2 regions of the Undibacterium sp. TJN19 genome follow, and region 1 is predicted to be linked to the other one. Evidence: riboswitches for the same ligand, from Rfam matches in the RefSeq annotation. Region 1 holds a riboswitch; the other holds the start of a gene.
The links. A riboswitch is a leader RNA that binds a small molecule or an ion and turns the genes downstream of it on or off. The one in region 1 is predicted to bind glycine.
Positions count from the first base shown of each region.

Region 2: another riboswitch for glycine. It lies ahead of ACO0LH_RS00505 (hypothetical protein); the one in region 1 lies ahead of gcvT (glycine cleavage system aminomethyltransferase GcvT).

Region 1 covers NZ_JBMPPL010000008.1:9,544-25,105, reverse strand. The annotation lists gene ACO0LH_RS19905 (methyl-accepting chemotaxis protein) at 1-1,239, shown strand, start outside; gene ACO0LH_RS19900 (hypothetical protein) at 1,297-2,895, opposite strand; gene ACO0LH_RS19895 (energy transducer TonB) at 3,085-3,420, opposite strand; gene ACO0LH_RS19890 (cache domain-containing protein) at 3,766-4,218, shown strand; gene ACO0LH_RS19885 (putative bifunctional diguanylate cyclase/phosphodiesterase) at 4,565-6,664, shown strand; gene gcvP (aminomethyl-transferring glycine dehydrogenase) at 6,724-9,612, opposite strand; gene gcvH (glycine cleavage system protein GcvH) at 9,729-10,106, opposite strand; gene gcvT (glycine cleavage system aminomethyltransferase GcvT) at 10,207-11,337, opposite strand; glycine riboswitch at 11,418-11,556, opposite strand; glycine riboswitch at 11,568-11,656, opposite strand; gene ACO0LH_RS19865 (penicillin acylase family protein) at 11,805-14,201, opposite strand; gene ACO0LH_RS19860 (DUF2799 domain-containing protein) at 14,308-15,562, opposite strand, start outside.
Region 2 covers NZ_JBMPPL010000001.1:111,214-126,775, forward strand. The annotation lists gene ACO0LH_RS00485 (MFS transporter) at 1-266, shown strand, start outside; gene ACO0LH_RS00490 (pyridoxal-phosphate dependent enzyme) at 804-2,189, shown strand; gene ACO0LH_RS00495 (trans-sulfuration enzyme family protein) at 2,186-3,379, shown strand; gene ACO0LH_RS00500 (hypothetical protein) at 3,409-3,540, shown strand; glycine riboswitch at 3,660-3,755, shown strand; glycine riboswitch at 3,756-3,868, shown strand; gene ACO0LH_RS00505 (hypothetical protein) at 4,347-5,072, shown strand; gene ACO0LH_RS00510 (C39 family peptidase) at 5,120-5,707, shown strand; gene ACO0LH_RS00515 (methyl-accepting chemotaxis protein) at 6,018-7,739, shown strand; gene ACO0LH_RS00520 (YkgJ family cysteine cluster protein) at 7,847-8,113, shown strand; gene ACO0LH_RS00525 (hypothetical protein) at 8,142-8,792, opposite strand; gene ACO0LH_RS00530 (hypothetical protein) at 8,789-9,454, opposite strand; gene ACO0LH_RS00535 (undecaprenyl-diphosphate phosphatase) at 9,723-10,568, shown strand; gene recQ (DNA helicase RecQ) at 10,593-12,443, shown strand; gene ACO0LH_RS00545 (TetR/AcrR family transcriptional regulator) at 12,477-13,088, opposite strand; gene coaD (pantetheine-phosphate adenylyltransferase) at 13,270-14,418, shown strand; gene ACO0LH_RS00555 (hypothetical protein) at 14,519-14,791, opposite strand; gene ACO0LH_RS00560 (hypothetical protein) at 14,951-15,451, opposite strand.

The sequences.
Region 1 (15,562 bases):
AAAGACATGAAAATCTCGGGTGAGCGCTATCGTGCCTCACTAGTGAATAGCACCATAGGTATCGTACAGGCGCCGGGTACCCGCCCTGGTGTTGAAGGACCCGTCAACAAAATCTATGCCGTCATGAAATTTGGCCCATGGGACTGGCTTGTCGGTTTTGGCACTTATATCGACGACATCAATGAGGCATTCTGGCAGCAGGCAGGCATCTTGCTGGGGCTTGGCACCATCATGATGTCCATGGTTGGCGTGCTGGCCTGGCACATGACCAGAGCCATACTGGGGCAACTGGGCGGTGAACCAGCATATGCCGCAGAAGTGGTTGGCCATATCGCTGAAGGTGACCTGACCACAGATATCTATGTAAAAGACAAAGATCAATCAAGCCTGCTGTTTGCGATCAAAACCATGCGTGACAAACTGGCATCTGTCGTCAGCCAGGTGCGTACCGGTTCAGAATCCATTGCCACGGCCTCAGGCGAAATTGCATCAGGCAACCTCGATCTGTCAAACCGTACCGAGCAACAAGCTGGCGCACTGGAAGAAACTTCTTCTACCATGGAAGAACTGACTTCCACAGTCAAACAAAATGCCGACAATGCCCGACAGGCCAATCAACTCGCCATTTCAGCATCTGAAGTGGCGACGCAGGGCGGCAGCGTGGTAGGCAAGGTGGTGGCCACCATGGGTTCCATCAATGAGTCATCGAAAAAAATCGTCGACATTATCAGCGTGATAGATGGCATCGCCTTCCAGACCAATATCTTGGCCTTGAATGCTACGGTAGAGGCTGCGCGTGCTGGTGAACAGGGGCGAGGCTTTGCGGTCGTTGCCAGTGAAGTACGCAATCTGGCACAGCGATCTGCCTCTGCTGCCAAAGAAATCAAGACCCTCATAGACAGCTCGGCAGAGAAAGTGGAAGAAGGTGGCAAGCTGGTTGCTATCGCAGGTTCCACCATGGACGAAGTTGTCGCCAGCGTCAGGCGTGTGACTGACATTGTTGCAGAAATTGCCTCAGCCAGTCAGGAGCAAAGCTCAGGCATAGAACAGGTCAACCATGCGATCGTTGATATGGACAATATGACGCAGCAAAATGCCGCCCTGGTAGAACAGGCATCTGCCGCTGCCCAGGCGCTGAATGATCAGGCCGCAGAACTGGCCCAGGTGGTGAATATCTTCAAAGTACAGCAGATCAGCCGGGCGACACCAAGGGCGCTTCAAACACGCCGTTTGTCATAAAATACTTGGCGCAACAGGTCACTTTAAAAGAAGCGCAGGATTTGTGGTTGACCGATCTCAACCGTCAAAATCCGCAAATATCTTCCCGCTAAGTTGCGCAATAATGCGTGTGCGTTGCAATGCTTCGGTATTCGTATTATCACCACGATCAGCAGTTACCCTGAAGTCGTCAACTTGGTGCTGAGAATTGGGGTAATTCTGTTTTGCTCTCAGTACCCCCAGTTCATAGGTAGAAACTGAGGTTAACTGTTTCGCCGTTTTTTCAAGATGTGCGCTCGCCAACTGACCTTTTTCAAAACCCAGTACAAGCTTGCTCGTTACATGGTCATCAATTGTCGTATATCGATAATTTTGTGAGCTGGCGCTTTCCGTCAATAGTGGTTTTTTCCCGGTTTTCAATTCTTCATGAAAAGCTGCACTCAGCCTGGAATCCAGTACCTGACTGACTTTGCCACTTAAGCCGCCACCTGTCGTCTGTGTTTTTTGTGAAGTCTGGTAGTTGAAAAAATCTGTTTCCTGTAAGCGCGCTGGATTTGATGCGTCTTCCACCCCGGTTATTTTTGCATCAAAATCGGCCAACCCGGTCAGCAAGGGTTGTATGGACTGGTCCCAGAAAACAGGCCTGTCTACGGGTGCGGTATTAAGGTTGATGGCATTATCATCAGCATTTTGTGTATTGATTTTGTGCATGCCGGTAAAGGCTTCTTTATACAGGGAAATCAGCTTGTCATCTGCATGGCCGCGTGAGCTTGCACTGTCAATTTGCGCGAGATAATGTTGTATCGCCTGATTTCTCTGGCTTGTGCTGCCAGGTAAAACCGTATTGTCACGCGCAACGGTAATGTCAATCGCGCCGGCTGTCGTATTGATTTTTAACTGATGCTGCGTCTGGTCAATTTGAAACTTTAACTGACTGTCAGCGCTCTGAATATCCAGTGCGACAGACGAAACAACATTGGTATCAAATTTCGATATGGCATCAAGATTGACGTGGCCACCATTGAAGAAGGCTGCGACTGCGCTTTCCAGTCCTCCGGCTATCGTATCGAGTGCTTTCTTTTCCAGTTCACCCAGTTCGGCACTGCCGCTTGCCTCAACACTGATACCATTTGCATTACTCTTGATACTGAAGTTGATGGTACTGCCAGAATGGAGTTTGACACTTAAATTGACGCTTTGATCCGGGTGATATTCAAGCTTGTCAAAACTGGCCTTTGCCAGCTCTTCCGGTTTGGCGACAGCAGATGAGGCAGAGACAGCCCCCACATAACTGCTTACTGCCTGCTGGTAGGGTTCAGGTGTTGCCTGATAGCGCGCGATCAAGGCCGCACCCAGTCCCTTGAAGCGACTTGCCGCGCCATCCAGGCTATTGCGCTGCCCCAGCAACTGGCTCAATTCATCATTTTCATTGTTTGACCAGACCTGAACGGGATTAAAGGGTTGCAGGCCTGACTTGTCATAAGTAAGTGGTACCTGATTGACATTTGATGCCTGCAAATTCAATGAATAGGCCGATGAAGCAGCTGCGGTGACCGTAGTAGCCGTGGCCGCCACATTCTGCGTTGATGAATTCCTTGATGTTTGCAAACCCGGGCCAGACAAACTAAAAGCAGCAGAATTCAGGCTTGCAATCGTCGTTGCGGTGGTCAATTGCATTTCCTTGAAGTAAGTGATTGCTTAAAAACTTGTTAACTTATCGACAGTAAAATGAAGATCTTTAGCCTAATTGGGCCTGGGCATGTCAGCTGAAATACTGTTTATTTTTTCCAGCCGTTCATAAAAAAAGGATGCCTGACGACATCCTTTGTTGTTTCCTGTACCAGCTTCAGGTGCAGGCATACATACTCAGGTCAGGCTCCAGACATATTCAAGTTTGGTCCAGGCTTGTTGCGGTTTGCCGTCTTTGGCACCTGGTTTGAATGTGCAGGAAGAGTAAATTTTTTGTGTAGCCTTATCAAGCGCCTTGGAGCCACTGGATTTTTCTACCTTGGAGTCCACCACAGTACCGTCGGCACCGACGAGGATAGACAAAACCACGGTACCGGTTTCTTCATTCATCAGGGCAGCTTTTGGATAAACGGCTTTTTCGCAAGATTGCTTATCAACAGCAGGAGCGATTTCATTGGCAGAAGCAGTAAAAACAGAGGCCAGCAACAAAGAGGCTAAAAGGATTTTTTTCATGATCGGATACTTGGACAAATGGGCGAATGGATGGTTAAAGGTTTGATAGGCTTGATACTTTGACAGGCATAAATTGCCATGTGGAAATATGCGCATATTTTAAGCAGTTTTTTGCTGCAAAGCAATATATCGCCTCATCTATCCTGTAAAGAAAAGTTAAATCAAGACCCTGCATTACGCGTGAAAATAGGCCGGATGCACTATGGAGACAGTTTTCCTTGAAAGCTTTGCGTTTTCAAATCATTTCCACTAGTCTGGAACAAGCACCCTGACATATGCGTATATTCGTAAGTTGATATTGAAGTGCTTCCAATAAGAAAATTTCACCCTTCAGGGGACGACAAAATGAAAAACTATAAACTTTTGGCAGCATTGCTGTTTATGAGTCAACTCAATATCGTCCTGGCCCAGGACAATCCCGCTGACGCAGTTGCCATGGTGGATAAGGGAATGGTGTATCTGCAAAAAAATGGCAAGGACGCGCTGGTACAGGAAATCAATAATAAAAACCCGGAATTCATCAATGGTTCGATTTATCTGTACTTGCGCGGGATGGACGGCATCGTCATCGCCCATCCCATCAATCCCAAACTGGTCGGGAAGAACATGCTGGACTTGCCTGATGCTGACGGCAAATACTATCGCAAGGAAATCATTGCCCTGGCCAAAAGCAAAGGAAAAGGCTGGGTTGATTATCGCTACAACAATCCAGTTTCAAAACAAATTGAAAACAAGACGACCTATATTTTCCGCAGTAATGACGTGATTCTTGAAGCTGGAATTTATAAGGGTAAATAAGCCTTGCCTTCTGCATGAATCAGCAAAGACCTCAGTTCTGAGGTCTTTTTTATTTTGTGGATTCGGGCCGGCGCAATTCAGGTATCAACCTGTATAGCGCTTCGTTGATACAAATTCGTTCTCTTTCACTTCACTATCTGTGGGATATCGCACAGACAAGCGGAGGTGGCATGCGTAGTTTAGCTTGCGAAATGAGCAGAAATGTGGGACACAAATTCGGTTAATACGAGCAATCCTTTCATGCTGCGTACTTTACAACGCCATTGCCAAGCCTGAAGAACCACATTCCCGGATGACCAAATCGCCGGAGTCGGCACGTTAACAGCATCAAAAGGGACGAATACTCATGGCCTATCAAATTCTGATTCTTACACCCGAGATGGCTGACGTTAAGGTTTTACAAGATGTCCTTTGCAAAACGAAAGATGGTCCCTATCAGGTAACATCTGAGACCCATCTGTCAACGGCATTGCGGCATCTTAAAAAAGGGAACACTGACGCGATTCTGGTTGATCTGTCTTTGCCCGACAGCACCGGTTTGGCGACTTTCAATGCATTGATTGCGGCCGTGCCCAAAATGCCTATTCTGACCTTGTGCGGCACTGACGAGACGCTCGCCATGGAAGCAGTCCAGTTAGGTTCACAAGGGTATTTAAGCAAAGGCCACTTTGCCAGTTATCTGGTACCGCAATCCTTAAGAAACATCATACAGCGCAAAGCTGTTGAAGAATCTGTTTACATTGACAAGGCACGTGCAGAAATTACGCTCAACTCTATCAGTGATGCCGTAATCGGTACTGATATGGGAGGCAATGTCGATTATCTGAATGTCGCAGCAGAACACATGACCTTATGGACCAGGGAAGAAGCACGTGGCAAACCCATCACTGCCGTCATGCCCCTCTTCAACAGCAATACGCGCCTTCCTAAAACGAATCCAGTTGCCATGGTCTTACAACAAGACATGGCGACGATCTTGACACCGGGAACGATATTGATCAGAAGGGATGGCAGCGAAGTGGCGATAGAAGATTCAACTGCCCCTATCCATGATTCCAGCGGCAAACTCGCTGGCGCTGTCATGGTATTTCACGACATTACCGCTTCACAGGCAATGGCTTTGAAAATGGCACACCTGGCGCAACATGATTTTCTGACCAATTTACCGAACCGTGCGCTGCTCAACGACAGAATTTCACAGGCGATAGGTCTGGCGAAACGTCGCGATACCCATCTCGCAGTATTATTTCTGGATCTGGATAATTTCAAGCACATCAATGATTCATTAGGCCATGCGACCGGTGACAAACTCCTGCAATCTGTTACTGAGCGCTTATGCGCATGTGTGCGCAGTTCCGACACAGTCAGTCGTCAGGGCGGAGATGAATTCGTGATTCTGGTAACCGATGACAAGTCGGCAGAAAACGCTGCCTTTACCGCTGAAAAATTATTGAAGTCGCTGGCAGAGTCACACAAAATCGCCAAGAATGAACTGTATGTGACGACCAGTATCGGTATCAGCGTTTACCCGGCGGATGGGCAGGATGCAGAAACCCTGATAAAGAACGCTGATACGGCCATGTATCAAGCCAAAGACCGGGGTCGAAATAACTATCAATTTTTCAAACAGGATATGAATGTTCGTGCGGTTGAGCGCCAGGTGATAGAAGCCAACTTGCGGCTGGCCCTGGTGCGAAATGAATTTTCATTGCATTACCAACCAAAAATCAATCTGGAAAGCGGTGCCATTACAGGCGCTGAAGCATTACTGCGCTGGACGCACCCGCAATGGGGCATGGTTCCGCCCATTCGTTTCATCGGCATTGCAGAAGAATGTGGCGTTATCGTTCCTATCGGCCGCTGGGTATTACGGGAAGCATGTGCACAGACCAAGCAATGGCAGGATGCAGGATTAAGAATTGCATCCATATCAGTCAATATTTCAGCCGTAGAATTTCGTCGCCAGGATTTTATCGAGGGTGTACGCAATATTTTGATGGAAACAGGTCTGGAACCCGCTTGCCTGCAACTGGAAATTACAGAAAGCGTGCTGATGCATAATGCAGAAGGTAGCATTTCCATACTTCAGCAATTGAAGGAAATGGGCATACAACTAGCCGTAGACGATTTTGGCACAGGCTATTCCAGTTTAAGTTACCTTAACCAGTTCCCGATTGATGTGCTGAAAATCGACCAGTCATTTGTACAGGAAATAAAGTCCAGCAAAACAGATAACGACGGCATTATTGTCAGTGCCGTCATTGCCATGGGCAATAGCCTGAAGCAAAAAGTGATCGCCGAAGGTGTGGAAGAATTAAGCCAGTTGGCTTTTTTAAAAGAACGCCATTGTGAAGAAGGTCAGGGTTACATATTTAGCCGGCCACTGGCCGCCAGACAATTCGCCAAACTGCTAAGTTTAGGAATCTCCTCTCCCATACTGAATTGAAAATATAAAAAAAGGACATGCAAAGCATGTCCTTTCAATTCCGATGACGACATCAGCACTTATTCATAATCGCTGACAGGAATACAGGAACAGAACAAGTTACGGTCACCATAAACATTATCGGCACGGCCAACCGGCGCAAAGTATTTATTTTTGCGTAGGGAAGCAACCGGGTAAGCTGCCACCTCACGGCTGTAAGTATGTGGCCATTCGTTGGCGATCAGCACTTCTGCCGTGTGTGGCGCATGTTTCAGCGGATTGTCCTTGGCATCGAATTCACCACTGGCAACCTTGGCGATTTCTTCACGGATGCTGATCATGGCATCGATGAAGCGGTCGAGTTCAGCCTGGGATTCGCTTTCTGTCGGTTCTATCATCAAGGTGCCAGGCACAGGGAAGCTCATGGTCGGTGCGTGAAAACCAAAGTCGATGAGGCGTTTGGCCACGTCTTCATTGCTGATGCCAGTAGCATCAGTCAATGGACGCAGATCCAGGATGCACTCATGCGCAACCAGACCATCATGACCACTGTACAGTACAGGGTAATGCGGGGCCAGGCGTTTGGCGATGTAGTTCGCAGCCAGTATCGCTGTTTCTGTCGCTGCCTTCAAGCCTTCAGAACCCATCATGGCGATGTACATCCATGAGATAGGCAAGATGCTGGCAGAGCCAAATGGTGCGGCGCTAACGGCAGAGATACCATCTTCACCACGGACATAGCCAGTGGATTTCTGGTTAGGCAGGAACTTCGCCAGATGCGCACCAACAGCAACCGGGCCTACGCCTGGGCCACCACCACCGTGAGGGATACAGAAAGTCTTGTGCAGATTCAGATGGCTGACGTCGCCCCCAAATTTGCCCGGTGCGGCTACGCCGACCAGCGCATTCATGTTCGCGCCATCGACATACACCTGGCCACCATGGCTATGCACGATTTCGCACAGTTGTTGTATGCCTTCTTCAAACACACCATGTGTAGATGGATAAGTCACCATCGCTGCTGCCAGGTTTGCACTATGTTTTTCTGCCTTGGCTTGCAGGTCAGCCAGATCGACGTTGCCCTTGTCATCGCAAGCAACCACAACCACGTCCATGCCTACCATGCTGGCAGATGCTGGATTGGTACCGTGTGCAGAAGATGGGATCAGGCAGATATTGCGGTGTGCCTCACCACGGGAAGCGTGGTAAGCCTGGATCACCAGCAAGCCCGCGTATTCACCTTGGGAACCGGCATTTGGCTGCAGGGATACGGCGTCGTAACCGGTTGCTGCGCACAACATGGCTTCGAGCTGATCGATCATTTCGCGGTAACCGATGGTCTGGTCATTTGGCGCGAATGGATGGATGCTGGAAAATTCTGGCCAGGTCACAGGAATCATTTCGCTGGTGGCGTTCAGTTTCATCGTGCATGAACCCAGCGGTATCATGGTGCGGTCCAGCGCCAGGTCTTTGTCAGCCAGGCTGCGCAGATAGCGCAGCATTTCATGTTCTGCGTGATAGCGGTTGAACGTTGGATGTGTCAGATAAGTTGTGCCACGTGTCAGTGCTGCCGGGTAAGCATCATTGACGCCAGCTTCTATCGCCGTAAAATCTGGCGTTGTTGTGATGCCACTTGCTTTGGCAAAAATTGCCCACAAAGCTTCAACATCAGCACGTGTGACTGTCTCATCAAGAGAGACGCCAACCTGTGTTGCGCTAATCTGACGCAGATTGTAGCCCGCAGCCTGGGCAGCTTGATGGTAGGCAGCAGCATTGGCGACATTGACTGTGAGGGTGTCGAAGTAAGTAGTGTTGGCGATAGCCAGACCCTGTTGTTTCAGACCGCCAGCCAAAATACCAGTCAGGCAGTGTATGCGCAAAGCAATCTGACGCAAGCCTGCAGGGCCGTGATAGACGGCATACATGGAAGCGATCACTGCCAGCAACACCTGGGCAGTACAGATATTCGATGTGGCTTTTTCGCGGCGGATATGTTGTTCGCGTGTTTGCAGGGCCAGGCGATAAGCCTTGTTGCCTTGCGCATCAATCGTCACACCAACCAAGCGGCCAGGCATGCTGCGCTTGAACGCATCGCGTGTACCCATATAGCCTGCATGCGGGCCACCAAAACCCAGTGGTACGCCAAAGCGTTGGCTGTTACCAACAACAACGTCAGCACCCCACTCGCCTGGGGACGCGATCAGTGTCAGTGCCAGCAAATCGGCAGCAGCGATGACCATCGCGCCCTTGGCATGCAAGGCTGCTGCGTATTCACGGTAATCCATGATGGAACCATCAACGCCGGGGTATTGCAACAAGACGCCGAAGCAATCATTGTCCAGCGCTTCATTGCCAGCGCAGGTACGTACTTCTATACCCAGTGGCTTGGCGCGGGTTTCTATGATTTCACGGGTTTGTGGCAAGACATCGGCTGCCACATAAAACACATTGGATTTGGATTTGCCTACGCGCTGTATCAACGTCATGGCTTCAGCCGCAGCCGTGCCTTCATCGAGCATCGAGGCATTGGCGATGTCCATGCCAGTCAGGTCCGTGATGACTTGCTGGAAGTTCAAAATGGCTTCCAGGCGGCCTTGGGAAATCTCTGGCTGGTACGGTGTGTAAGCTGTGTACCAGGCAGGGTTTTCAAAGATATTGCGCAGGATAACGCCAGGCGTATGCGTGTTGTAATAACCCTGACCAATCAAAGACTTCAGTACACGGTTTTTCGACGCCAGTGCCTTCAATGTGGCCAGTGCTTCCTGTTCGGACTTGGCTTCTGTGAATTGCGCCAGTGGCAGCACATCGTGACGGCGGATATTGGCCGGGACGATGGCATCAATCAGGGCTGTGCGGTCAGCATAGCCCAGGGTTTTCAGCATGGCGGCTTGTTCTGCTTCAGAAGGGCCGATATGTCGAGCGATGAAAGCGTCATGCGCTTCCAGTTGGGTCAGTGAAGGACGGGTCATGGTATATGGGGTACAGAAGAGTAACGTGGGATATCAGGCGGAACTATGCAGGGCAAACCGCACTCAGGCAAATCCAAAGCAATAAGGTGACCATCAGGCCACCTTATATGCATTAATTAAGCAATATTTTTTGCGTAAGCTTCAGCATTCATCAAGGCATCAACATCAGCAATATTGGCTGGCTTCAGTTTGAACAGCCATGCAGCAAACGCATCGGCATTGATGGATTCTGGTGCATCGGCCAGTGCTTCGTTGATACCGACAACTTCACCAGTCACCGGTGCATAAATATCGCCCGCTGCTTTGACGGATTCAACCACGGCGCAATCCTTGCCAGCGTCGAGTACTGTACCAACTTTAGGCAGGTCAACGAAAACGATATCGCCCAAAGCATCCTGAGCAAATTCAGTAATGCCGACAGTGATCGTGCCGTCTGCTTCTGTGCGTACCCATTCGTGGGATGTCGTGTATTTCAGGTCTGCTGGTACGTTCATGATGGGCTCCAGATAAATAAATTGTTTTGAATTAATGAGTGGCTAATCAAATGAAGCTGTACAAGAGTGAACAAATACACAGTACAGCTTGCAGATCAAATTATACGGCCAGGATTTTGCCATTACGGACAAAAGGCAGTTTGACGACAGATGCGGCCAATTGCTTGTCACGGATAACAACATGCACAGTATCGCCTACAGACACGCCCATAGGCAAACGCGCCAGTGCAATTGCCTGTTCCATGGTCGGGCTGAACGTGCCGCTGGTGATTTCGCCTTCGCCTTGTGCGCACACTACTTTTTGATGGGCGCGCAGGATGCCGCCTTTTTCACGCAGGATCAAACCCAGGAACTGGGCATTCTGGCCTTGTGTTTGCAATGCTTGCTTGCCAACGAAATCGCGTTCACTGACCAAGTCTATGGTCCATGCCAAGCCAGCATCGAGGGGGTTGACTGTTTCGTCCATATCCTGGCCATACAGATTCATGCCAGCTTCCAGACGCAGGGTGTCACGCGCACCGAGGCCAGCAGGTTTGACACCGGCTGCAACCAGGGCATTCCAGAAATCTGTTACGCGGTCAGCAGATACGGCAATTTCAAAACCGTCTTCACCAGTATAACCAGTGCGTGCCACCATGACTTCACCAAAGGACGTGTCGGCGACGATGACTGCGTTGAAAGGTTTGATTTCTGCGCTAGCTGCCTTGGTTTCTGGCAAGACTTCCCATGCCTTGGCGCGGGCATTTGGGCCCTGCACTGCTACGAGAGCGAAAGCGTCTGCACCATCGCGGCGCTGGGTTATGGTCAGACCGCTATTGGTTTCTGCATTGCGGGCATTCATCCAGGCAATGTCTTTTTCTGCCGTGCCGGCATTGACGACGAGACGGAACCAGTTTTCGCTGAAGAAATAAATGATTAGGTCGTCGATGACCGTGCCTTCAGGCTTCAGCATGCAGGAATACAGGGCCTTGCCCGCCACCTGCAATTTATCAACATTATTGGCCACCAGGCCACGCAGGAAGCTGCGCACATTTTCGCCCTGCAAATCAACGACGCACATATGGGATACATCAAACATGCCGCAATCAGTGCGCACTGCATGATGTTCTTCGATTTGGGAACCATAGTTGACAGGCATGTCCCAGCCGCCAAAATCAACCATTTTTGCGCCAGCCGCACGATGGGCTGCATTGAGGGGAGTTGCCTTGAGTGATGTCGCTGCTTGCGTCATGAGTGCCTCATTACCAGGTTGCCAGATTGAAGGGACGAACACGCGCATGCCGACGAATAAACGCCGCATGCGCTGAAATCGCATACCCCTCTGTCCTGGTACCTGAGAGATTACGGGAGCAATGTATGTTTGCTGCCCGTGCGCACCTTCGGTGGGTAGTACGGCGAATATTTATAAAAATAAACGTGTCTGCCGCTACCGCTCTCCAGAGTTGGGGCAACTTTTAACTACCCCGTTGATCGGTCCTTTGTGCCTGAGAGTTTTTTGGGTATTAGCCCCTTCGGCGGTAACTTTCGTCACGCTCTCCCGATCAAGTAGCGCGATTATATAAGGCTTGCAAGGGCTTGGATAGTTTCGGGTTTAAATATTTACAAAAAGCCTGCACAAATTGCCGTTTATGTATCAAAAAGCAATTTATTCAAACTTATGCTGACGGTCATCCTCGCTGGTCATCCTCGCTAGTCATCTTATTTACTGCGCAATACCAATGTACTGCTGACATGCGCCGCCACATCTTTTGCGCTCAAATACTGCGGCACATAATTGCCTGCTGCATAGCTGGCCGCTTGATCATTGTAATGCGCATCAAACAACACCCCGCTTTGCCCTACCGGGTTGATACCCAGCGCCTTGCTGGCATCGGCGAAATCGATAAGACGACGGGTAGATGGCCCATACACGACAGCCCAGGGTGCCGGGCCAATAGGGCCAGATAAATTATTTGGCACTTCACGCCCACCAGGCACATGGAAAGGCCCCACATTAAATATTTTGTCCAGCGGTTTTTGCTGGGCCAGCGGGTGATTATGTGTCAGTGTATGTGCCCTGCCCCAGGTCCATTGTTTGCTGTCTGAACCGAAGGTATTTTGCAGATGCGTGATGCTGTCACGCCATGCAAGACCGACAATATCGTCCCTGGTCTCGATAGCCCTGGTCTTGCGGTTATCCCACCAAGGGGAATGCTCATCAGCCAGCAGGCGTGGTAATGCGGCGTCCAGTACACGTGTGCGTAACAGGTTCTTGAATTGCACCTCCCCCACTTTATCGGCCATCGCTGCATAAGTCAGTTGATACAGGAACTGGCTGAATATCGTTGGTGATACACGGTCGGCCTGATAACTGCCATCCCATTTTTCCAGTTGCGCCAGCAAGCGCTGGCCATCGGCGTCGATAACCTGTTTTTTCAGGATAGGCAACACCAGTTGCAAGACCTGACGGGCATAATCGGTCCTGTTATCAAGCTGTAGTGCCTGGCTGTTCTTTTGATCCCATTTCACGCCAGCTTGCGCCAGCAAGCTGTCAAGGCGGCGTGCACGCTCTGGCAGGTTGTAGTAACCAGCTATAGGCAGGGCTGCGTTTTGTGCCGGTTCACGATTGGCAGAAATGATATATCCACGTGCAGGATTTTCTTCTTGCGGGTTATCTGAAAATGGCGAGTAACCAAGCTTGTCAGCCTGCTCGGTACTGCCATCGAGTATCAGTGCGGGGTTGACGGCAGCTGGTCGTTTGACGAGTTTGGCAGCAGCCCACCAGCCTATATCACCACTGGCATTGGCCCACACCACGTTCAGGCCGGGTGCATGTATCTTGCTTGCGGCGGCTCTGGCTTTTTGCAGGGTTTCGGCGCGATTCAATTCATAGAAGGCATCCAGCACCGGGTTTTCAGTTTCCAGGAAAGCCCACCACATTGCCACTGGTGTGCTACCGAAATTGTCTTTGAAGGCATCGGTAATAATAGGCCCATGCGGCGAGCTTCTCAGTTTCAGGGTCACTGTCGGCGCGCCTTTGACGGCGATGGTTTCTTCGCGTGTCTGCATATTGACCCACTGACCGTGATACCAGACCTGCTCCGGGTTTTGCGGGTTGACTTTTTCCGCGATCAAATCCAGGTCATCATTTTGAAACATGGTCAGACTCCAGCCAAATTGCTGGTTATGTCCCAACAAGGCCATGGGGTTCAGGGCCTGATGATGACCATACAATTCAAAGCCCGGTGCCGACAAATGCGCTTCATACCAGACCGATGGTGCAGAGAAAGCGATATGGGGATCACCGGCCAGCAAAGGTTTGCCGCTGGCAGTGTGGCTACCCGCCACCACCCAGGCGTTGCTGCCTTCAAATTGTGGCAAACCGGTTTGTTCTATTGCCTGCTGGCTGAGCTGGGCCAGCCGATCCAGTTTTTGCCAGTCGCCGGCATCAAGCTGGCGCGATGCCTGCAACGCGCCCTGGGGATGATTATCGAGATCGAAGATACGCAGGTACTCTGGGCCAAGCTTGTCACGGATATGCGTCAGGACGGGTTCAGTACGAAACGCAGCAGCAAAGCTATAGGCCATATAACCAGATACAGCGATCGTGTCTGCTGGCGTAAAGGGACGTTTGGGAATATGCAGCAAATCAAATTCCAGCGGGGCCGGGTGGGTGGCCTGGAACTGGTTGATACCATCAAGATACGCATCCAGTGCTTTGCTAGAGGCTGCGGTTTTATCGAGCTTTGCAGCATAAGCGGTCGCATGCGCGCGCAAGCCCAGAGTGCGGAACAGGCGATCCAGATCCAGCAGTTTGGGGCCCAGTATTTCTGCCAGCTCACCATTGGCCAGGCGGCGTACCATTTCCATCTGGAACAGCCGGTCCTGGGCATGTACATAACCAAGGGCACGATACATATCGGCTTCGTTTTTTGCCTGGATATGCGGGACGCCGCGTTCATCATACTGAACGATGACTTCTGCACTGAGGTTTTGCAGATTGACGCTGCCAGAGCGCTCAACACGCTTGCCGTGCAAATACCAGCCCAGTGCCGCCCCCAGCGTCAGGACCAGCAGCAACAATATCAGGGCTATCCATTTCAATACACGTTTCATCACTTGGCTTTCAGCGCGAGAATATCTACTGCATATCAATTCCTCTAATTCTACACGCCGATCACACAGTCGTTGCAAGCCCGATTTGTGAACAAGTTATAAGACTTCAATTCAGGTAGAGATCACGCTTGATTTGCTGCATCTGCTGCTCATAACGAAATTCCCATGTTTTCAGCTCATCAATCTTGCGGCGCACATTATTCATGATGTCGTGCAGATCATGATGTTCGCGCTCACGCCTTTTATCGATATTGGCAGTGTCTTCATTTTTTGGGCGATTTTTGTCGTCCTGATCGCGTTTGATTTCCTGCTCAAGACGGCGCAATTTACGTTCGGCATCTTCATAACGGTCATTATTGACGAGCAAGTCATTGTGTGCATCACGCTGCCTGCGCGCCAGGTTTTCGTAATCCTGACCGCCCAGCAAGGCGCGTCTTAACTGGTTTTGCATGCCGGCATTGCAGACCTCCACCGCCATCGCCTGATTTTGCCGTCCCCAGTTAAATGCATTCTCAACGGTGCAGTAACGCGCATTTTGATTTGCCCATGCCTGTTGATACAGAGCGCGGGTCTGCGCAATCACAAATACATTGTCGCGACGGGCGTTCGCCATGCGTTGCTCTAACTGGTCAGGATATCCATAGCCATCTTTATTGCCCATGTCTTGCCAGTATTGTTGCAGTCGCTGTTCCCATTTTTTCTGGTATTCAGTCTCAAAGATCTTTAATCCGCGCTTTTGCGCATCGTCACGCCGGGTATGAATATCACGGCCAGAAACAGCATCATTCCAGCCCAGGTTTTTCCAGTATTCGACGATCTCACGGCTCCAGCCAGTGTGATAGGCATCTTCACGTACCAGCAACCCGGCTGACGCAGCCTTTTTAGCCCTGCCTTGTAACTCAAGGTCGGGAATCCCGTCATGTGCATCCTGATATCCAGTTTGCTCCCAATAGGCATAATTGCCATCGCGCCAGCCATGCTGATACGCGGCCAACTGAAAACCGATTGCCGCGCCGGCCTTTGCCCTTGATTCTTCTTCACCAGCATTGCGTGCGGCTTTGCCGTCCTGCATGCCAGTCTGATACCAGTAATCTGCATTACCCTGCTGCCAGCCTTGTTCATAGGCGTGGTGATTCAAGGGCGTGTGATTACGCTGAGTAGTCTGTGATTTTGACTGGCTCTCGAAATAGCTGATGGCACGGGCAGCACGCCCGTCTTCACGGCCTAGGCTTGACCAGTATTGATAATTTCCCAGCAACCAGCCCTGATCATAGTTGGCGGATGATTCAGCCTTGATCTTGTCGCCATCAACCAGTGAACAAAAACGGCGGCGATCATCAAAACGCTTGTCCAGGCCCTCT
Region 2 (15,562 bases), on a different contig from region 1:
TGGCTGTCGAAAAATTCTTTTTCGGCTTCGGCTCTGTTGGTTTCATGATTTACCTGATGCAGCAACTGGCACCCGGCAAATACACCACTACGCACTACGCCTTTGGCACTGGCCTGATGGGGCTGTGCATGATGGTCACCGGTGTCATCAGTGGCCACCTGCAACAATTGCTGGGCTATACCAACTACTTTGTTTTCGTCATGCTAGCCACCATCCCCTCATTTGCGGTATGCTGGTTCGCCCCCTTTCATCAAAAGGAGGAATAGCAAAAAGCTTAAAAAAATTCGAAGAACCGATGAGTAAGCCTAGCGAGCGGTGCTAGTTTGAGTTAAGAAGCGTTTCGTACTTGAGTACGACGAGCATCGCAGACTCAAAATCGCCCCATGCAGTAGCTTCATCAGGGCTTAAAGAAGTTTACAATAAAAGAAGAGCGGCCTGTCCCAACCGGGCACGCTTTAACGTAGCACAGTCCCCTACTTTTTGATGCCGCCTCCGGGCGGCATTTATATTTCCTGCCAGCCTCCACGCCTTTTCCCGTCAACACAAAAATCACTCACGCTGCAAAATTTCCGGCAAAGACTATACTGCTGTGGGGGCAAGAAGCGTTTATTGCCCTCGTGTATTTTTATGGCAGTGATCGTTTATTTTTCGCATAAGCATAGTTGGAAAAATTCCTTAGCGTGGCCAGCCGACCTCGCTAGCATGGCTGCCTCTTAAACAAAAGCGCAACAAGATGCAGTCGGCGTGCTCACAAGGATTCAGGCAGGCAGCGTGTCGATATGCAGACTTGGAGTCAACAAAAAATGACAAATCAAACTAATCCCGCAGTACTTGCGTTGATTGGCAACACACCACTGGTGAAGGTTACCCGCCTTGATACCGGCCCGTGTGAACTGTTTCTGAAACTGGAATCGCAAAACCCTGGTGGTTCAATCAAGGACCGCATAGGCCTGGCCATGATCGCGGCAGCTGAGGCCGATGGCCGCCTGCAAAAGGGCGGCACGGTCATCGAAGCCACGGCTGGCAACACTGGTCTGGGCCTGGCGCTGGTTGCCCGTGCCAAGGGTTATCGCGTGGTGCTGGTGGTGCCTGACAAGATGTCTACAGAAAAAATATTACACCTGAAAGCCATGGGTGCAGAAGTACATATGACACGTTCTGACGTGGGCAAGGGCCACCCTGAGTATTACCAGGATTATGCAGCCCGCCTGGCCAGGGAAATACCAGGTTCATTCTTTGCCGACCAGTTCAATAACCCGGCCAACCCGCTCGCGCATGAAACCACCACCGGCCCTGAAATCTGGTCGCAGACCCATCATGATGTCGATGCCATCGTGGTCGGTGTCGGCTCTGCCGGTACCATCAGCGGGCTGACCCGTTTCTTCCGCCAGGCACAGCCTAAGCTGGAATTTGTACTGGCTGATCCAAAAGGTTCCATCCTGGCAGAGTACATAGAAACCGGTCATGTCAATGAAGTCAGCGGTTCCTGGGCGGTGGAAGGCATAGGCGAAGATTTCATCCCTGCCATTGCTGACCTCAGTGCAGTCAAACATGCCTATACCATTGATGACACTGAAAGCTTTGGCACGGCACGTGAATTATTGCGCGCTGAAGGCATACTGGCCGGTTCATCCACCGGCACCCTGCTGGCCGCGGCCTTGCGCTATTGCCGCGCACAGACGACACCCAAGCGTGTCGTGACCTTTGTCTGTGACACCGGCACACGTTACCTGTCCAAGATTTATAACGATAACTGGATGATAGACCAAGGCCTGCTGAAACGTCAGACCTATGGCGACCTGCGTGACATCATAGGCCGCCGCTTTGATGATGGTGGCGTCATCAGTGTTGATGCCGGTGACACGCTGATGGTGGCCTTCAATCGCATGCGCAGTGCCGAGATATCGCAACTGCCTGTCATTCACGATGGCGAAATTATCGGCATCATTGATGAATCTGATGTGTTGCTGAAGGTGGCGGGCGATGCCAGCCTGTTCCGCAGTGTCGTCAAGGACACCATGACCAGCCAGATTGAAACACTGAGCCCGCAAGCCAGCCTCGATGATTTGCGCGCCATACTGAACCGTGGCCTGGTCGCCATCATTGCGACCAAACAGCCAGAAAAGCACTTCCATGGCCTGATCACCCGCTTTGACCTCCTTAACCATTTACGCAGGACACTTTCATGAGCTATCCAGAGTACAAAAAACCAGCCCAGCCACAAGCCTTTGGCACGCGTGTCATCCATGCCGGGCAATTCCCTGACCCGACGACAGGCGCGATCATGCCGCCGATTTATGCCACGTCGACCTATGTACAGGACAGCCCTGGCGTGCACAAGGGGCTTGATTATGGCCGCTCGCACAATCCCACGCGCTGGGCGCTGGAGCGTGCGGTTGCCGACCTCGAAGGCGGCGCGCAGGCTTTTGCCTTTGCCTCTGGCCTGGCTGCCATTGCCACCGTGCTGGAGATTGCCGACAGCGGCGCCCACATCATCGCCGGTGACGATATGTATGGCGGCAGCTACCGCCTGTTTGAGCGCGTGCGCAGGCGCAGTGCCGGTCTGGAGTTCACCTATGTGGATATGACCAAACCGGAGCAATTGCTGGCCGCCATACGCCCTGATACCAAAATGGTATGGGTGGAAACGCCGACCAACCCCATGCTGAAGCTGGCCGATTTGCGCGCCATTGGCAAGATCTGCCGTGAACGCGGCATCATCGCGATTGCTGACAACACCTTCGCCAGCCCGCGCGTGCAACGCCCGCTGGAGTTGGGTTTTGATATCGTCGTGCATTCGATGACGAAATACCTGAACGGCCATTCTGACATCATCGGCGGCATTGCCATTGTGGGTGGTGAACCGCATCAGGCAGAATGGCGCGAACGCCTGGGCTTTTTACAAAATTCAGTAGGCGCGATTGCCGGACCGTTTGACAGCTTTCTGGCACTGCGTGGCATCAAGACCCTGAATATCCGCGTTGAGCGCCATAATTCAAATGGCCTGGACCTGGCGCACTGGCTGGAACAGCAACCCAAGGTAAAGAAGGTGTATTACCCCGGTCTTGCCAGCCACCCGCAGCATGCACTGGCCAAACAGCAGATGGATGGCTTTGGCGGCATCATTTCCATTGACCTCGATACCGATCTCGCCGGCGCACGCCGCTTCCTTGAACGCTGCGAAGTCTTTGCGCTGGCAGAAAGCCTGGGCGGTGTTGAGAGTCTCATCGAACACCCGGCCATCATGACGCATGCAACGATACCGGCAGAACAAAGAGCCCTGCTCGGCATCACCGATTCTTTCGTGCGCCTGTCAGTCGGCATAGAAGACGTGGAAGACTTGCGCCGCGATCTGCAAAATGCGCTGGATGCGATCTGATATCAGCAATGTGTGCATGAAAATCAGGAATGAAATCAGGAATGAGGCTGGCTGGTGTGCCAAAGAGCTTCGCCTCGTCCCTGAGCGTTTGCGTGCATCCCGCATCCTGCAAGCTCTTGCGTGAACGCATAGCACTGGACTATCAGTCACGCTTTACCTAAGCACAGGATGCAATTTTGAAGTGTGCATTGCAACAACAAAATAATTTGTAAATGATTAACGCGTGAACTATGCTCATTTCTACAATCCATACAAGGGATTGGAACAAATGGGCTAAGGCCGCGTGATATCGGGAGAGACTGCCGCTACACCGCAGGGCAGCGCCGAAGGAGCAACCACCCCGGAAACTCTCAGGCAAAAGGACCGGTATGACATTTGAACTCTGAAGAGCTGCCGGATGTCGTCGCCCGGCACACCGAAGGAGCAAGCATGACACCGCCAACAGCGGTCACATGCGAAATCTCTCAGGTCCAGCACAGAGGGGGTATCCGCTGCGCAATTGCGCACGGACTACCCTTTTGACGCCGGGAGTCTGCATATCATGAAACCCACTGCATTTATCGGTGACACCGTCACCGTGACAGCCCCTGCCTGCGCGCTGGCAGCGTGCAGCAGCTTCGTAGCTGCGCACTCGCGACTGCGGTCTGCGCCAGTTAACCAGTACATATCTCATTTCACTACCAGCCTGCGATGGCAGCGCTGACCTGATCAGATTTCTCTCATCTCCGCTTCACCGCGGGTTCTGAAGTCCGGCATGTAACCCATGCCAGGTGGACTGTGACGACCAGAAAAAGTGAATGACCCGGTTACGGCAGCTATGACGGCGCGTACCCGGAAGACTCTCTGTTTTTAATCGCTACAGCTTTCGCTCGCAATACCCCGATGCCCGCTAGGACTGGTGGGCTTTTATTGTCATTCAACGAAGGAGCAATCAAGCATGAAACCGAACTCCGCATCAAGATTCACAATGAAACTCAACAAGGTGGCTATCGGCGCTGTCATCGTCAGTGCTGGCTATCTCATGGCATGTCCGCCATTACTCGCACAGACCACCGACCTCGCTGCCACATCGGATCAGGCACGTCTTGTCGGCGCGGCAGCGCAGCGAGACTTTGCGCAATTTGTACAATTCAACGTACAGGCACGCGGTGGCACCCTGCCTTCAGAGTTCCCGCTCGAAGTCAGCGATGTACAAGACCTGAAAGACGCCAAAATCAGCTATGGCTTCCCGGTCTACTCCATCCCGCCACAAGACATTCTGGCCGGGCGTGGTGACCTGCGCAGCATGGCCAAGGCCACCGGGGAATGGCGTTTCGTCATCACCCTGCATGACGCGCCTATTGGCATGGCAACACTCAGCCAGACCAATGGCCGCTGGGGCATCACCTCTTATGGCGGGGCAGTGTTGTCCAAAGATGTGGATGCGACGATGGCCGTGCATGGCAATGCAACACGCTCGAACGTACGCTTCATCCGCGTGTACCAGGCCATGTCGGATTTTCTGGAAGTGACTTCAGCGAGCGATGCCCGTACGCGGTTTGCACCCTTGCATTCAGCGCGTCAGGCATTGTTGCTGCAACAGCGCAGTGAAAAAACCGGCACCGCACCGGCCAATAACGGCCTGCTTGAACAAGGCGATTTCATTGACGCATTGCGCCTGTCGGTCAAAAGCAATATGGATGCTTTCCGCTGATTGCGGCAAGACCACCACCTGCTCAAAAAATAAATCAAGGAGATATCATGAAAAAAATTATTACCCGACTCTGCCTCGCCGCCAGCATCCTGCTGGCCCCCAGTGCCTTCGCACAATGGCGTGCACTGAACGTGCCGCTGGTAACGCAGGAACACAGCCAATGGTGCTGGGCCGGCAGCAGCCAGGCCCTGCTGAACTACTATAACCAGACGCCCAGCCAGTGCCAGATCGTCAACTGGGCCTATGGCCTTAACTACGCTTGCGGCAATACCAATTTCAACTGGAACAGCAACGCCAACCAGCCCAACTCCATGTATGGCTCATCAGGCAGTGTGCAAAACATCCTGGCGCATTGGGGCGTATCAAACTATGCCTACAACTATGCGTCGTCATGGAACACCGTCGTCAGCGATATCAATGCAAACCGCCCCTTTGTCATTCGTTATGGCTGGACCAATGGTGGCGGACATATCATGGTCGGCTCCGGTTATGAAGTCTACAACGGTACCAACTACGTCTACATCATGAACCCATGGCCGGGCGAAGGTAAAACCTACCGTACCTACAGCTCTGCCGTCTCCGACTATGACCATCAGTGGACGCATACGCAGCGCATGAATATCAGCGGTACATAAGCGACACTAAAAATGCTGGCTGAAGGTAATGTACCTGCCACCTTCAGCCAGCTAAATCAATTCACTACAGGACTGAATTATTTGATTGCGACCGGATGATATCAGCGGAAAAAAATAAAGGATAAAGTTATTTTATTTGCAAACATATATACCAATGCGCTGATAAAATAAACCTGCCTTAAATTTAATCACCGATATGGATAAATCTGTATAATTGCGCGCTGGAAACAATTCCACAAGACAACATACAGCATGCATCAAGCCTTGAATGCATTTTTCTACTGCCCTTCCGCCCATAAAAAGAAAATCTATGATCGCTCTGTTCAAACACCTTTCAGTAGGTAAGCGCCTTGGTGCAGGTTTTGCATTGATACTCGTCCTGTTTTTCATCACGACCTTCATCGCCATTCTGAAGCTCAATGCCGTTGCCGCTGCAACTGAAAACCTGCTGAAAGACCCGCTGGCGACAGAGCGCATGGTCAGTGACTGGTATCGCAATATCCATACCGGCGTGCGGCGCACGACGGCCATTGCGAAAAGTAGTGACCCCTCGCTTGCCAGCTATTTTGCCGAAGAACAGGCAGAATCAACCAGGACATCCGGGCTTTTGCAAAAAGGCATTTCCGAGCATATGAACAGTGCCGAAGAAATTGCATTGTTCAAGGAAATTGGTATACAGCGCCAAGCCTATCTTGACGCCAGAAACAAAATTGTCGAGCTGAAAAAAGAAGGCAAAGTCGATGAAGCCAGCGCTGCGCTGGACAAAGAATTTATCCCCGCCTCTGGGAAGTACGTCAAAAAAATCGAAGAAATGCTGGCCATGCAACGCAAGCAGATTGATGATACTGCCGCAGACATACAACAAACCTACCAGACCAGCCGTTTGCTGCTGATCGCCCTGTCGGTCATTGCGGCCCTGTTATCGGCAGTCTGCGCATGGATGATGACGACATCGATTACCAGACCTCTGGCCAGAGCAACCGCTGTCGCACAAAACATGGCTCAGGGTGATCTGAGTGAAACCATACAGATACACCTGAACGATGAAATCGGCCAGATGATGCATGCGATCAATGGCATCAACACCGGCTTGAGCGGTGTTATCGGTGAAGTGCGTCATGGCACCGAAACCATCAATGTCGCCGCTTCTGAAATCGCCAATGGCAATGCTGATCTGTCGTCACGTACAGAATCGCAGGCAAGCTCGCTACAACAAACTGCATCGTCGATGGAAGAACTGACCTCTACCGTCAAACAGAATGCCGACAATGCACGGCAGGCTAACCAACTAGTGATCTCTGCTTCTGGCGTTGCCGTCAAGGGTGGCGAAGTGGTCGGCCAGGTGGTTGCCACCATGGGATCAATCAAGGAAAGTTCAGGCAAAATCGTCGACATCATTTCCGTCATCGATGGCATTGCATTTCAAACCAATATCCTGGCACTGAATGCGGCCGTCGAAGCAGCCCGCGCTGGCGAACAGGGCCGCGGTTTTGCCGTGGTCGCTTCTGAAGTACGTAACCTGGCACAGCGCAGTGCCTCTGCCGCCAAGGAAATCAAGCATCTGATCGACGATTCCGTCGGCAAGGTCGAACATGGCAGCAAGCTGGTGGATACTGCCGGCAAGACCATGCAGGAAATTGTCACCAGCGTCCAGCATGTGGCCGACATCATGAGTGAAATCACCGCTGCCAGTCAGGAGCAAAGCGCCGGTATCGAACAAGTGAACCTGGCCGTGACCCAGATGGATGAAATGACACAGCAAAACGCCGCCCTGGTCGAAGAAGCCGCTGCCGCTGCAGAAAGCATGCAGGAGCAATCAGCCAGGCTGACTGAACTGGTGGCCAGGTTCAGCATCATCCCGCAGCAATATGAAGCTCCGGCCCTCGCCATCAAAACACAGGCCAGCCGGCCAGCACCTGCGCTGGCAAGAGCCGCCCGCACCGTGGCGAAACCGGCAAAACTCGCACTAAGACAGGCACGAGCAAAAAAAGTGAGCTCCGCCAAAGCCGACAATGACTGGGAAGAGTTTTAAATTTTACGCCATCAGCAATTGACGAAAACACCCTGCCACCTGCACGGTGTTTTTATTTCTGGAAGTCTTTAAGCCTGCAACATCGCGACATCCGATAAAATACGGGTATGAGCACCAAACTGACCTGCCGCCCCTTATGTGCCGCCTGCTGCATTGCGCCATCCATCACCAGCCCCATACCCGGCATGCCGAATGGGAAACCCGCTGGTGTACCCTGCGTGCAATTGATGGATGATTTGCGCTGTGCAATTTTTGGCAAACCTGAACGGCCCGCCTGCTGCTCTGGCTTGCAGGCTTCAGATGAAATGTGCGGCACAGACAGATTGCAGGCAATACACTGGCTTGACGATCTCGAGCGTGCAACTGCACCTTAGCATCTTCGCGAACCTGAATCACCCCATCCTAAATCTTGATCCGCATCGAATCCCCGCTCAAAAAGAACAGGGAAATACCGTCATCATTCTGACTGATGCGGATGACCGACTGTTCCAGGCTGGCGGCGTATAGCTTGCTGCCGTCGGGGCGGAAGATGCCGAACCACATGCGGTGGGTACTGGTGCGCGAGTTGGCCGCCAGCAAAAGGTAATCGCGACCAGCTATCTGTATGCGCGTGGCTTGCAGGTCGCCCATATAAAAGGCGGCGGGTATGCGTTCGAGCAAGACGCGTATGCCATCATGGTGTACCTGTATCAGCAAACCATTGTCGGTACCGGAACGGACGAAATTGAATTCAAATGACGCCATCCTAGTGGGCGTATTGCGGGTGATGTGCACATGCTCGGCAAAGTCGGCAAAATAATTGTTGCGGTTGCTACGCTGCCTGGCTGGCACTACTTCCTTGATGATCTCGGTCTGCACGTGCTTCTCCTTAAATTCCTGGTAATTCCAGGCTTCTTCCCTGACTGCATCAGAATCGCGCGCTGCGCCTGCAATGCCGCCACCCACCATCGGCAAGGGCACAAAGCAGGCACTTAAGCCCGTGCACAAACCAATACTTAAACCTGCCCTGATGCCCCGCGCAATACGCTTTGCGAAGCATTTGACTGCACTCATCTTCTTTCCACAACCAGGGGATGCAAGACCAGGCGTTGACCCGCGCCACGCGTATCAACCATGGAAAACCCGTCTGCATGCTCGATAAATTGCCAGTTGCCATGTGGCAGACCAGCGCGATAAACGGTACTGCCGTCAGCACCAAACACGGCCAGCCACAAAGGCCGGTGCATGAAACTGTTAGCCAGGGCCAGCAGATAGATGTCTCTGCCGACGCTTAACCTGGCCACTTCAAGGCGGCGGTAACTTTGCCTGCCCGTAAAACCTTGCGGTATCGCCTCGCTCAGTACAAACTGGCCATTGCTGCTGATTTGCAGTTCATCGGATTGCTGTACGGTCATGGTTGACATGCCCGGGTTACCCAGATGGTTGGCCGTTTTATAGGTCACAACAAATTCCTGCAGGCGCGAAGGCACGCTGTCATCGACCAGAATATGTTGTGAAAACTGGGCGAAATGCTGGTTGGCATCTGGCATGCGCCAGATGAATTGCTGATTGATTGTTAATACCTCAACCTGGGGTGAACGGTATTCAGGCAGGTCGGCATTGCCTGCATCAGCCCTGTCAGCATGGCCAGGCATGCTGGAACAGGCGGTCAGTCCCAGCACCAGGCCCGCAGCCAAGCTGCACTTGATGATGTTGCTGAGGCTGTTAGTGGACATCTGCATGAGTGGGCTGAAGCGAAAACCTGAAAACATTGAAGTCAGAAGTATCGCCAGCCACTTGCATCATCACAACGCAATTTAAGAAAGTACCGTAATACGATACCTGACGTGCAGATTGCTGCTATTTTGCAATTGCCTGGGCAGGCTTGCTGCCGTCATGGCCAATGTCAGCTGAAAACGGCTTGCCTCTACCTAAAATTCTCGCAGGCCAGGGGTGCGGCATGCTAAGCTTCGTGCCGGTCAAAACTTAATTTTTTAGCGCGCTATGGACTTCTTGCTTGCCGTCAAAATCATCATCATGGGTATCGTCGAAGGTCTGACGGAATTTTTACCAATTTCTTCTACTGGTCACCTGATCCTGACCGGCAGCCTGTTGAATTTCACGACAGAAACAGCCAAGGTATTTGAAATTGTGATACAGGCAGGTGCGATATTTGCAGTGTGCTGGGAATATAGACAAAAAATTATCTCTGTGGTGAGGGGCCTGGCCAGTGACGCCAGGGCGCGCAAATTTGCCATCAACCTGGTGGTAGCGTTTTTGCCAGCGGCCATCCTGGGCGTGCTGTTCATCAAGAAAATCAAGGCCCTGCTGTTTGCCCCCGTGCCTGTGGCAATGGCCTTCATCATCGGCGGCATCATCATCCTGATCGTGGAACGCAAGCAAAAACAGCTTGATGCAGAAGATGTCAATCATGCCCGCATACAATCGGTGGATGACATGAGCATCATGGATGCACTCAAAATCGGTCTGGCGCAGTCACTGGGCCTGATACCCGGCACCAGCCGTTCGGGTGCCACCATCATCGGCGGCATGCTGTTTGGCCTGTCGCGCAAGGCGGCCACCGAGTTTTCTTTCTTCCTAGCGATCCCTACCTTGCTGGGTGCCACTGTGTATTCGCTGTACAAGGCACGTGAAGAATTATCGATGTCCGACCTGCCCATGTTCAGCCTGGGTACCGTGGCGGCATTTATTTCTGCCTTCTTTTGCGTACGCTGGCTGCTGCGTTATATCAGCTCACACAATTTCAATGTGTTTGCGTGGTATCGCATCGCCTTTGGTATCATGATCCTGATAACCGCCTATACCGGCGCGATTACCTGGGCTGACTAATCAGTGATATCGGTGATACCAGCAGTGACAGAAGTAAGTAATATCCATACAACGGGCAATACCGTCGATCAGGCCCTGCATTTATTGCAGACCATTTTCGGCTATCCGGCATTTCGTTCGCAGCAGGGGCAAATCGTTGAGCATGTCGTCAATGGTGGTGATGCCCTGGTGCTGATGCCCACTGGCGGCGGCAAATCCCTGTGCTACCAGATACCGGCCCTGCTGCGTGATGGCGTCGGCATCGTTGTCTCGCCCCTCATCGCGCTGATGCAGGATCAGGTCGATGCGTTGGCTGAAGTAGGCGTGCGTGCGGCATTTTTGAATTCCACCCAAAGCTTTGATGAAATACTGGCGGTGGAAAAGAAAATGCGCGAAGGTGAAATCGATCTTGTCTATATCGCGCCTGAACGCCTGCTGACACAACGCTGCCTGGAACTGCTGCAAGTCGTCAATATCGCCCTGTTTGCGATTGATGAGGCCCATTGCGTATCGCAATGGGGGCATGATTTCCGCCCTGAATATATCAAGCTGTCGGCGCTGCATGAGCGCTTCCCGCATGTACCGCGCATTGCACTGACAGCCACGGCTGACCAGCAAACCCGTGATGAAATCATCCATCGCCTGCAACTGGAAAACGCCTTGCAGTTTGTGTCGTCCTTCGACCGCCCCAACATCCGTTACCAGATCGTTGAAAAAGCCAATGGCCGCAAGCAATTGCTCGATTTCATCAATGCCCAGCATAGTGGTGACGCGGGCATCGTGTATTGCCTGTCGCGCAAAAAGGTCGAAGAAACTGCCGAATTTTTAAATGAAAACGGTATCACCTCCCTGCCCTATCATGCGGGCATGGAACTCAGTGATCGCAGCCGCAACCAGGCACGTTTTTTACGTGAAGACGGCATCGTCATGTGTGCCACCATCGCCTTTGGCATGGGCATAGACAAACCTGATGTACGCTTTGTTGCGCATCTCGATTTGCCAAAAAGCATAGAAGGCTATTACCAGGAAACAGGCCGTGCAGGCCGTGATGGTGCCAGCGCCAATGCCTGGATGGCTTATGGCTTGCAGGACGTCGTGCAGCAACGCCGCATGATCGATGAATCAGAAGCCAACGAAACCTATAAACGGGTGCAAAGCGTCAAGCTTGAAGCCATGTTGTCGCTGTGCGAAACCCTGAATTGCCGCCGCGTTCACATCCTTGATTATTTTGGCCAGCAAGCGACGCCTTGCGGCAATTGCGATACCTGCCTGAGCCCGCCCAGTTCTTTCGATGGCAGCGTGGCTGCGCAAAAAATATTGTCGACCATCTACCGCGCTGACCAGCGCTTTGCCGCTGGCCATGTCATCGACATCCTGCGCGGCATTGATACAGAACGTGTGCAGCAATGGCGGCATGACAAGCTGTCGACCTTTGGCATAGGCTCGGACAAGAGCGAGGCTGAATGGCGCGCCCTGTTGCGCCAGTTGATCGCACTGGGTATGGTATCTGTGGATTATGAAAACTATAGTTCGCTGAAACTGACAGAATCTTCGCGTGCGGTCTTGCGCGGCGAAATCAAGGTACAGCTGCGCCAGTACAAGAAAGCAGAAAAAGCCGTCAAGCACAAACGCCAGTCGGCCAAGGATTATGCCGAAGCCGATCTCTCCGGCAGCTCGCAAACCCTGTTCGACAAACTGCGCTGGTGGCGTGTGGAAACTGCACGCACGCATAATGTGCCCGCCTATGTCATCTTCCCGGATGCCACGCTGCGCGAAATCGCCCGTCAGCAACCCGCCAGCCTGACCGCCCTGCGCGCCATCTCTGGCGTGGGCGATAAAAAGCTGGAGAGTTATGGCGGCGAAATTATCAGCCTGATTGCGGGATTGCAGGCTTAGGGTTTATCGATTGTTACCGGAAACTGCCCTGCTTCAGTCACACGACCTCTCAGCCGCTATATAACGCTGCAACAGCGCTATCGCTGTCACCGCAGCGTAGTCCGTCGGCATGACCTCTGGCGCGGCACTGGCGAGCTGGAAAGCGCCTTCCATATATGCCAGCAAGCCAGCCGCCAGTTGTGGCACATTGTCGGGCGATTTACCCATGTCCCGCAGGCAGGCCGATAGTAGATCTTGCAGCAGCGCCAATTCCGCACTGACCGCCTCTTGATACACCGCCCTCACCTCGTGCTGGCGCACGGCTTCTGCACCGATCACTACCCAGGCAGCCACGGCATGCGGATCGCTGCCTTCGCCTTTGGCGAGCCGTGCGTTGATATAAGCATGCAGCTTTTCTTCAGGGCTGCTGGCGTTGGCAGCAAATTCGTCATAGCGCTGGCGCGACAAGGCAGCCAGGACCTTGACCAGTTCGAGCAAGATATCGGCCTTGGTCTTGAAGTGATAATGCAACAAGCCTGGCGTGAGGCCAGCTTTTTGCGCGATCAGTTGTATGGTGGCTTTTTCATACCCATGTTCTGCCATGGTCGCAAGCAGGGCCTGGACGATTTCAGAGCGACGCTGTTCGGTATTTGGTCTTCTGGACATGATAGATCTTCAGAATAACGCTGACTTAATTTGGTTAATTGACCAAATTATACTTGCATTTCCATGGCTTCATCACTAAGCTGACAATATTGGTCAAACAACCAAATAATCAGTAATAAGCTGATTATCAGGATAAACTATAAGATTCCTTATTTTCTTTTATGCACGTCAGGATCACATCATGAAAAAAATCGCCTTTTCAGGAACACTGGACCCCATCACCAATGGCCATATGTGGGTGATACAGGAGGCGCGTGCCATGGCCAGTGAAGTGGTGATCTTCATTTCAGAAAACCCAGGCAAGAAACCGCAATTCCCCGCTGAAAAGCGCAAGGCCATTATTGAGCAAAGCTTGGCACTGCAAGGCTGGGATGATGTCAGCGTGATGCTGATCAAGGGTGATTACACGGCGCGCGCTGCAAAGCGCCTGGGCATTGATTACCTGATACGCGGCATACGCAATACTTCTGATTTCGATTATGAAAACCTGATACAGCAAACCAATGTCGATGTCCTGCATGGTGCAAAGACCATCTTCATCATGCCACCACGTGACCTTGGGTCCGTCAGTTCCAGCTTTGTACGTGCTTTGCAGGGGCCGGTGGGCTGGCACTGGAGCGTCAAGCAATTCTTGCCAAAACCGGCCTATACCGCCTGGCTGATTGACTGGCTGCAGCAGGACTGGGCCAGCTTATGGCAACTGGAAAATGCAGATATCCAGGCCAGAGCAGCATTGTGGTTTGAACGCCTGACTGGTGAAACTGCCTATGGCTCAGCTGCCAGGCATTATCATAATCTTGATCACCTGGTGCATGGTCTGAGCGAGATTACTGCCTGGGGCCGCAACATCAATGCCTGCGCAGACGATGTGGCAACGCTTAAAAAAGCCTTCTGGTTTCATGATGTGGTGTATGACGTACCGCATGGTGACTTATCGAATGAAGAAGCCAGCGCCAGATTGTGGCTGGAAAGTAGCCTGCCAAAAACAGCTGGCGAGGCAGAAGATGTCGCCAGCCTGATCCGCGCTACCGATCATTTACAGGAAAATGCCATCACCCACAAACTGAAACAAGTCATGCTCAGCGTGGACTTGGCGATACTGGGTCAGACTGCGCATGTCTATAATGATTATGCCGTGGCGATCAGGGCTGAATATGCCATAGTAGAAGAAAGCATGTACAAAATCAGGCGCAAGCAGATACTTGAATATTTCTTGCAACAGGCTACGGCTGGCACGCTTTTGCCGGATGCGTATTTTTCCAGTCTGTATGGCCAAAGTGCTGTGGAAAACCTGGGCAGGGAAATTGCCGACCTCACTGGCGCAGTCTGACCAGTTCCTGGCACTGATGAGCAAATGTGCTAATCAGTGTTTGCAAGGCGCTCTACACAGTACACAGCGCACTGCAAATAAATACCTGACTAAACCGGCATCACAAGACTTCTGCAAGAATGGCGTCTATCTTCATTTTGGCATCACGCAGGGCGGCAAGCTTGGCTTCAATCTCACCACGGGCTTTAAACGGCCCGCCAAACTGCTGATCAATTTCTAGCCCCATCGCGCCATCTTTTTGCACTTCGCTACTGGCAGACCAGCTACCATCAAGACGCGGAAAAGCCAGGATAAAAATATCGTAACCTTTGTAATGCATGGTCGGTACACGGCTGTTAACAGGGTGAACAGGGGGATTTTGAATGGTGTTCATGCAATGTCCTTTATAAAAAATCCATAAAAGCCCATAAAATTCCATATCACAGATATGGAGTGTCATTGCAGGTCATGGCCCATCACAGTAGCTTATGAAGCGTAATGATCTGCATGAATGGCCTGCATCAAGGGTCTACATCAGCAAAACAATATTGATTCAATACTGTCTTACCAACAAGACCTTGACGCCGCGATGTCCACCATTACGCAGGCGTAAAGCAGACTTGTCGCTCATGCGATATTCAAGCCAGATGCGGTCAACTGCCGGAGAGCAGGCCTGGCCAAAAGCAGAACTGATGGTTGGATTGGGTTTTTCATCGTAACCAGGCACCGCATTGCTGCCTTGCCTGGGTGTGTCCTTGGAGGCCCTGGCGAGCATATCCTGCCCTTTGGTGTTGATGTTGTTGATTGCACTGCCATTTGCGCTACCGAGGTTGGCCGCAGATGCTGATTGCTCAAACCTGGCGTCAACATTATCTTGCGTAGTGGCCTTTAAAACATCATATGACAAATCTTTTTGCGTTGGCCCCTGAGGCTGTGTATTGATCAACTCTGCGCCAAAGGCAGTATTGATGGCAGCGACAGAAAGAAGCGACGAGCATACCAGTACGCGCACGAATTGCCTTGCAGGTACATATGTAGTTGTAATGGTATCCATGATCGTTCCCCTCAACACCTGTCGCAAAGTCAGGCAAAAATATGTGGCATATGTAAAAGTAAAATTAAAAAAGTAAAAATCATTTTCAGAATTGAAGCTTGCATACTTGAC